2 regions of the Janthinobacterium sp. FT14W genome follow, and region 2 is predicted to be linked to the other one. Evidence: riboswitches for the same ligand, from Rfam matches in the RefSeq annotation. Region 2 holds a riboswitch; the other holds the start of a gene.

Region 1 (4,209 bases), on a different contig from region 2:
GGGGCCATCGGCGGCGCGCTGGTCGACGAAGTGCTGGCGGGGCGCCTGTCCTTCCACACGGAACAGCAAGGCGAGGGCCGCTTCCACAACCAGTTTACGGGCGAGCGCGATGGAAAACTCAAGGACAGCGCCATCCGCGGCCAGCTCAAGGCCCTGATCGGCCGCGACCTGACGGCCAATCTGAACCTGCATTACCGCGACTACACGACCAAGGGCGCGACCACCACCGTGGCCAGCTACGGCGCCAACGGCGTGTACCGCAACGGCTACGTCCCCAGCACCAATCCCGACGACGTGAGCACGAATGCGCCGGCCGACAGCGACGTGAAACAGGGCGGCGCCCAGTTGAACCTCGACTATGCGCTGGGCGAGCTGACCCTGACCTCGATCACGGGCTATGAAAACTTCCGCAACGAGGCCACGGGCGACAGCGACAACACGCCGCTGGAAGTGGGCCGCAGCCGTTCGAAGGCGAGCAGCCGGCAGGTGTCGCAGGAGCTGCGTTTGACGTCGCCGCAAAACGGCACGCTGAGCTGGGTGGCGGGCCTGTTCTACTTCAATGAAAAGATCGATTCCGATTCGGCCGGCGCGCGCCTGCCCAACGGCACGGTGCCGGCGCTGGCGGGCAGCACGCAGCCCGTCGGCTACAACCGCACCGTCTACCAGCACAAGGCGCGCAGCGCGGCCATCTTCGGCAGCACGACCGTCAACTTCAGCGAGCAGCTGCTGTCCACGTTTGGCTTGCGCTGGACCACGGAAACCAAGGACCTCGATCTGCAGCGCGTGCAGGCGGCATCGAACACGGTGACGTTCGGCGATGCGTCGAACTGGTGGAACACGGTCAAGGGAGGCAACTACACGGCCGCCGCGGTCGCCAACAACAATTTCACGTCGAATCCGTCCACCACGTGGAATGCGCTCACGTATGACGTGACGCCCGAATACCGCTTCAGCCGCACCCTGCGCGGCTATCTGAAGTACGCGCACGGCATCAAGTCGGGCGGCTACAACACCAGCGCCACGGACGTGCGGGCCCTGAACACGGTGAAGCCGGAAACCCTGAACTCGTTCGAAGCGGGCATCAAGTCCGAATGGCTGGACGGGCGCCTCAATTTCAACGCCAACGTCTTCCATTACGACTACAAGAACGTGCAGGTGAATATCACGGGCGTGTACAACGGCGACCCCACGCAAAGCGTGAACTACCTGCAGAATGTGCGCAAGGCCCACGTGAATGGCGCGGAATTCGAGATCGAGGCGCAGCCGACGGACAACCTGCACGTCAACGCCAACCTGGGCCTGCTGCGCACGGAATTCGACGACTTCGCCATCCAGAACAATGGCGGCGACCGCTCCGGCAATGAATTCGTGCGCTCGCCCCACGTGACGGCCCTGCTGGCGGCCGACTACCGTTACCCGCTGGGCAATGGCGCGCAGCTGGTCTTCAGCGGCGATGTGCGCTACACGTCGAAGCAGTACTACTATGTGGACCCGCAAAGCGACGCGCGCGGCTTGCTGAACCAGGGCGGCTTTGCGCTGGCCAATGCGCGCCTGTCGTATGTGCTCCCGGGCGGCAAGCAGCGCATCACGGCGTATGCCAACAACCTGGCCGACAAGGTCTACCGCAACCACACGCTTACCAGTTTCGTGCCGGGCGCCGTCAACGGCGACACGGTGATCATCGGCCAGGGCCGCACGGTGGGCGCCTCGTACACGCTGCAGTTCTGATCGCGCGGGGCAGGGACAGGGGCGATATGCTATAGTCGCCGGGCATGGCTGCCGCACCCGGTGCGGCGGCCACGCAACGTTCTCAGGGCGGGGTGCGATTCCCCACCGGCGGTAATGGCATGCGTGCCTAGCCCGCGAGCGCTTGCCGGCGCGGTCTTCGGACCTGGCCGGCAAGGTCAGCAGACCTGGTGTGATTCCGGGGCCGACGGTATAGTCCGGATAAAGAGAGAGCGGGATGCATCATTGTGTTGGTGCCGGCATACGCCCGGCGCATGGGCGGCCTTGCCGTCGGTGCGCGGGCGCGCGTGCCTGCATGCGCAGTTGGGCGCGGCTTTCACGCGCCTGCGATATCCCCTTCGATCCCATGCCCTGTTTTTTTTGTCATTTTTAAAAACAGGAGTCTTTTGTATGTCACGAGCACACGCAGCACCAGGCAAGCGCATCGCCTTCATCCAGGCGGGCTGGCACCGCGACATCGTCGCGCAATGCCGCTTGTCCTTCATCGCCGACATGGCGGCCCTGGGCTATGCCGAGAGCGACATCGATATCGTCGATGTCGCCGGCGCCTTTGAAATTCCCCTGCACGCGCAAGTGCTGGCCAGGAGCGGCCAGTACGCGGCGATTGCCGCCTCGGCGCTGGTGGTCGACGGCGGCATCTACCGCCATGACTTCGTGGCCGATGCCGTCATCTCCGGCATGATGCAGGTGCAGCTGGCGACGGGCGTGCCCGTGCTGTCGGCCGTGCTGACCCCGCACCACTTCCACGCGGGCCACGAGCACCAGGAATTCTACTTCCAGCATTTCAAGGTCAAGGGCGCGGAACTGGCCGCCGCTTGTGCGGCCACCATCCGCTCGCTGCAGCGGCTGGCACAACCGGCCGCCGCACCGCACGCGGCCCTGGCTGCCTAGGGCGCGTTTGCCCTGATGCCGTAGTTCCCGGGGCCAGCGCCTGTTCGTGCGCTGGCTCCGTTTCTTTATGCGGCCTGCCGCAGCAGCGCGTCCAGCCGCCGCTGCGCTTCTTCCAGGGGGCGGCGGTCTGTCCAGCCATCGATATCGACGTCGCGGTCCAGGAAACCGTGCTGCAGCTGGAAATCCTTCTGCTGGCGGAACAGCGCCACTTTTTCTTCCGACAGGTCGGGCGCCAGGGTCAGGTGAAAACCGTCGCGGTAGGCTTCGGCCACGGCGTCGGCGCCGGCCCGCGTTTCGCCCTGCAGGATGGCCTGCACCTTTTCCTTGTGGCTGCGCGCCCAGTGCGCGGCGCGCAGGGTCTGCGTCAAAAAGCGCACGACCAGCTCGAAATGCTGCTCCAGCATCGTTGCATGCACGGTGATCGGCCGCGGCGTGCCGTTGTTCACGCGGAAGCGCCGGTCGGGCAGGGCGTCGATGTCGATGCCCACGGCCAGTCCCGCCGCGCGGGCCGCTTCGGCCGCCGCCGCGCCTTTCACGTAGACGGCATCGACTTCGCCGCGCAGCAGCGGCGCGATGCCCTGCCACAGGCCCGCGCCCAGATCGGCTTGCGCCGGCGCGTCGGCCCCCACTTCCACCAGTTGCACGTCGTCCAGCGTCAAGCCGGCGGACGCCAGCACGCCCTTGTAGCCGGCCAGGCTCATGCCGCGCGCGATGCTGCGTCCGCGCCGGTTCTCGCGCAAGTCTTCGGCGCGGAATACGGGCAGCGCCAAACGCTTGCCCTGCAGTTGCGCGGGCGTGGCGATGCCGGAAGCGGGGCGCACGAGGATGGCTTGCCACTCGTCGATCCAGGTCAGGCCGATCAGGCGCGTGGGCGCCCCTTGCGCGTGGGCGGGCAGGGCCAGCAGGTTGCCCCCTTCGCGCACGAGCGTGGACAGGCCATGCTCGTAATGGTGGCGCGCCAGTTCGCCGCCCACTTCCTGCAGGGTCTTTAACGCGATGCCGTCGCGGGCGAATTCCTCGTCCAGCCAGCCCAGTTTGTAGGCCAGGCCCGTGGCCGTGGGCACGGGGCAGCGGGTGAACCAGACGGTATCGACGGCGGGGGCGGTTGCGGTAGTCATGGGATGCTTTCGTGGTGGGTGGAGCCTTGAACCCTGCAGGAAACGTGCCCGCGCCGCTTGCTGGCTGGCCGACAGCACGTGCCGGCAACGCTGCTGCCGCGCCAGCAGCCGCTGTTGCGCAGGCAGCAGCGCGCCGCCACCTCCCCGGCCCCGGCGCTGGCACGCGTCTTGCGAACGTAGAGGCAGGACTGACCCGTATCCCAACCCCACAGAATGGAGCATGACATGACGGACGTGGCACAAGCAGAAGCACAACAAGTACAGGTGCAGGAGTTGACGGCGGCCGAACTGGCCTTCGTGGAACAGGTGCGCAGCGATGCGCAGATCGCCTTCGACGGCTTGCGCGAGACGGGCAGCCTGACGGCCAACGGCACGGTGGGCTTTGTCGAGCGCACGCCGGCCGGCGACAAGGTCGTGGTGGTCAACGATCCCGGCCCGTTCCGCCGCGGCCAGC
Region 2 (4,209 bases):
GCGGGCGCCACGTTGAGCACGATGCGGATGTCCGGGTGGGCCGCGTGCAGCCGCTGCATGGCGCGGATGACGAAATGGCTGGCCATGGTGTCCGTGGTGGCCACGCGCACCAGGCCGCTTAAACGGTTGTCCACGCCCTGCATGTCACGCTGCAGCTTGTCGGCCGCCCGTTCCATCGCTTCGGCGGCGTTCAAGGCCAGTTCGCCGGCCGGCGTGGGCACGTAGCCGGACGGCGTGCGCAGGAACAGGGTGGCGCCCAGCGACGCTTCGAGCGCGGCCAGGCGGCGCCCGCACGTGGCCTGGTCGATGCACAGCAGGGCGGCCGCGCCGCGCAGGGTGCCGGCCCGGCCGATGGCCAGAAAGATGCGCGCGTTATCCCAGTCCAAGGCGTTTCCTTTTTTATCTGTGATGTGTGATGCATTTTTGCATCGGAGTGCCGAGTTTATGCCTGTTTACTGCATTGCGCAACGCTCCCATAATGGCTGCCCCGCTGCCTTTGCAAGGAAAAATCATGCTTCCCACCGCTCCCCGCCGCGCCAGCGGCCTGATCCTGCTGACCCTGGCCTTCGGCTTCGTCATGGCCATGCTCGACGTCACGGCCGTCAACGTGGCGCTGTCCGATATCGCGCTGGACCTGGCCATACCGCTGACGGGCCTGGTCTGGGTGGTCGACGGTTATACCCTGACGTTTGCCGCGCTGCTGCTGGCCGGCGGCGCGCTGGCCGATCGCTACGGGCCGAAAGCCGTGTACCAGGGCGGCCTCGGTGTTTTCATCCTTGGTTCGGTCCTGTGCGGCGCCGCGCCCGACGGGCATTTCCTCACGGCCGCGCGCTTGCTGCAGGGCGCCGGTGCGGCCCTGTTCATGCCCAGTTCGCTCAGCCTGCTCACGCACAGCTTTGAAGACGAGCGCGAGCGCACGCGCATGCTGGGCGCCTGGTCGGCGCTGGTGGGCGTGGCCGGCGCGTCCGGTCCATTGATCGGCGGCATCCTCGTGCACCAGTTCGGCTGGCGCAGCGTGTTCTGGGTCAACGTGCCGCTGGGCGTGCTGGCCATCGTCATGGCGCAGCTGCTGCTGGCCGCGCCGGCACGCCAGCCGCGCGCGCTGTCGCTGCTCAGCCATGTGCTGGGCGTGCTGGCGCTGGCGGGCCTGAGTTTCGTCCTGATCGAAGGGCCCGTGCTGGGCTGGCTGTCGCCCGGCGTGCTGGCGGCGGGGGTGTTGACGGTGCTGTCCGCCGGGCAACTGCTGCGGCGCGAGCGCAGCGGCAGCCATCCGCTGTTGTCGCGCGCGCTGTTTCACAGCAGCAGCTTTGGCGCGGCCAATGGCGTGGGTTTCTTGATCAATTTCTGCGTGTTCGGCCAGCTGTTTTTATTGAGCCTGTTCCTGCAGCAGTCGGGCGGCGCCGATGCCCTGCAGTCGGGCTTGCGCCTGCTGCCCATGATGGCGGCCTATACGGTGGGAAATTTCATGGCGGGAAGTATTGCGGCGCGGCATGGCACGCGTTGGCCCATGCTGGCCGGCTTGCTGGTGGGCGCCGTCATGGCCTTGCTGCTGACGGGGCTGCGTCCCGGCACGCCATATTCCCTGCTGGCGCTGGGCACGGCCATCATGAACGTGGCCATCGGCATCGCCATTCCCGCCATGACGGCCACCGTGATGCGGGTGGCGGGCAAGCAGCATGCGAACAGCGCGGCAGCGGCCCTGAATGCGAACCGGCAGATCGGCGCGCTGGTGGGCGTGGCCCTGATCGGCAGCATCCTGCACATGGTGCCCGACTGGTCGCTGCGCCTGCCGCTGGCCTACGCGACGATTGCCGCCGCGTATGGCCTGGCGGCGGGCCTCGTCTACCGCCACGTGCATGTGGCGAAGGCCGCGGCCGCCTGAAGAGGGCTTACTGTCCGCGCGTGCTGCGCCATTCCACCAGTTCTTCGATGGTCAGAATGGGCATGCCGTGCAGTTCGGCAAAGCGCTCGATGTCGTCGCCGCGCATCATGGTGCCGTCCGGATTCATCAGCTCGCACAGCACGGCGGCCGGGTTCAGGCCCGCCATGCGCGACAGGTCGACGGAGCCTTCCGTGTGGCCACGGCGCTCGAGCACGCCGCCGGGCGCGGCGCGCAGGGGGAAGACGTGGCCTGGGCGCACCAGGTCGGCGGGCTTGGCATCCTTGGCGATGGCGGCGCGGATGGTGGTGACGCGGTCGGCGGCCGATACGCCCGTGGTGACGCCGTCGCGCGCCTCGATGGAGACGGTAAATGGCGTGCCGTAGCGGCTGCCGTTGTCGGACGACATGGGCGGCAATTCCAGCGCGCTGACGACGTCCGTGGGCAGGCACAGGCAGACGATGCCGCTGCATTCGCGGATCAGCAGGGCCATGGTCTCGTTCGTGAGTTTTTCTGCCGACAGGATCAGGTCGGCTTCGTTTTCGCGGTCGAAATCGTCGAGCAGGATGACGGGGATGCCGGCGCGCATGGCGGCCAGGGCGGATTGGATGCGACCTTCGAGGTCGTTGGAAAGCAGGGTATAGCTGTTGACTAACATGGTGAAACGCTCCTCGCATAGGCGAAAAACGCTGCAGGGCAAGCGAATAGACGCAACTGGCCGCATCGCCGGGGCGATGGGACATCACACTACTGCACATCTTCTTTCATCCGGACTATACCGTCGGCTCTGGAGTCGCACCAGATCTGCTGACCCTGCCAAACGAAGTTTGACAGGCGCTCGCGGGCTTGACCGTTGCCGGTCTTACCGCCGGTGGGGAATCGCACCCCGCCCCGAAGACGTCGTTATGCCGATCCACATGATCGGCGGCAATACTTTAGCACAAATGAAAAAATGCGGCAGGGTACAGTTGAGTTTGCTATTCGGCAAAATTGCTTGGGGAAAGCAGTTTTCCCTAAGCTGTTTTTAATGGCGGAAAGACGATTTCAGTGTAAGGTACGTTTACTGAATCTTACCGTTGAGAATACATGAAGCTGAGTAAATTACGCCTGATTTCGGGCGCCGTCTTGCTGGCGTGCGCCTGCATGGCCCAGGCGGAAATCCGTTTGACCGATCCCCTGCCGCTGGCACCAGAAGTTACCGTCGGCAAATTGCCGAACGGCTTGACCTATTACATCAAGAAAAATGCCCGTCCCGCGCAGAAAGTGGAACTGCGCCTGGTGGTGAAAGCCGGCTCCATCCTGGAAGATGACGACCAGCAAGGCCTGGCCCATTTCACGGAGCACATGGCCTTCAATGGCTCCACGCATTTCAAGCGCAATCAGCTAATTTCCTATTTGCAATCGATCGGCGTGAAGTTCGGCGCCGACTTGAACGCCTACACGAGTTTCGATGAAACCGTGTACGTGCTGCCGATTCCCACGAACAAGAAGGAAAACCTGGAAAAGGGTTTCCTCGTGCTGGAAGACTGGGCGCACGGCTTGAAATTCAATCCGGCCGACATCAACAGCGAGCGCGGCATCGTGCTGGAAGAGGCGCGGCTGGGCAAGGGCGCCAGCGACCGCATGAACAAGGTCCTGTATCCGAAGCTGCTGAACGGTTCGCGCTATGCGGAACGCATGCCGATCGGCAAGGAATCCGTGCTGAAGACGTTCAAGCCGGAAGCCATCAAGCGCTTCTACAAGGATTGGTACCGGCCCGACCTGATGGCCGTGATGGTGGTGGGCGACGTGGAGCCGAAACAGGCTGAAAAACTGATCCAGCAGCATTTCGGCAAGCTGAAGAATCCCGCGCAACCGCGTCCCCGCCTGTATGCGGAAGTGCCGCAGCGCTCGCAAACGGAAGCGCTGGTGATCACGGACAAGGAAGCGCCGGACGACTCCGTCTTCATCCGCTACCCGATCCGCGCGGCGCAGGAACCCGTCACGATTGCCGATTACCGGCGCCAGATGATCGAAAACCTGTATGGCCAGATGCTCAGCGCGCGCATGCAGGAATTGGCGCAGCAGGCGAACCCGCCGTTCATCCAGGGCGGCAGCAGCATGGGCAAGCTGGTGCGCGGCTATGAATCGTTCAGCGCGTATGCCTTGCTGGGCAAGGGCGGCGTGCAGCCGGCCGTCGACGCGCTGGTGCAGGAAGACGAGCGGGCGCGCCGCTTCGGTTTCAGCCAGGATGAGCTGGACCGCGCGCGCAAGAACATGCTGCGCAATTACGAGCGCGCGTACAGCGAACGCGACAAGTCCGATTCGGCCGGTTTCGTGGCCGAGTATTC

What was found. Region 2 has a riboswitch for FMN ahead of ribB (3,4-dihydroxy-2-butanone-4-phosphate synthase). Riboswitches for the same ligand answer to the same signal wherever they lie in the genome.
Region 1: it holds a riboswitch for FMN, as region 2 does, so the genes downstream of both, GCN74_RS09370 (6,7-dimethyl-8-ribityllumazine synthase) here and ribB (3,4-dihydroxy-2-butanone-4-phosphate synthase) in region 2, are expected to answer to the same signal.

The regions. Positions count from the first base shown of each region.
Region 1 covers NZ_WFLL01000010.1:26,751-30,959, reverse strand. The annotation lists gene GCN74_RS09375 (TonB-dependent receptor) at 1-1,728, shown strand, start outside; FMN riboswitch at 1,803-1,964, shown strand; gene GCN74_RS09370 (6,7-dimethyl-8-ribityllumazine synthase) at 2,137-2,637, shown strand; gene GCN74_RS09365 (ABC transporter substrate-binding protein) at 2,703-3,755, opposite strand; gene GCN74_RS09360 (class II aldolase/adducin family protein) at 3,981-4,209, shown strand, end outside.
Region 2 covers NZ_WFLL01000079.1:5,638-9,846, reverse strand. The annotation lists gene GCN74_RS27385 (LysR family transcriptional regulator) at 1-386, opposite strand, end outside; gene GCN74_RS27380 (MFS transporter) at 512-1,882, shown strand; gene ribB (3,4-dihydroxy-2-butanone-4-phosphate synthase) at 1,890-2,537, opposite strand; FMN riboswitch at 2,632-2,782, opposite strand; gene GCN74_RS27370 (M16 family metallopeptidase) at 2,966-4,209, shown strand, end outside.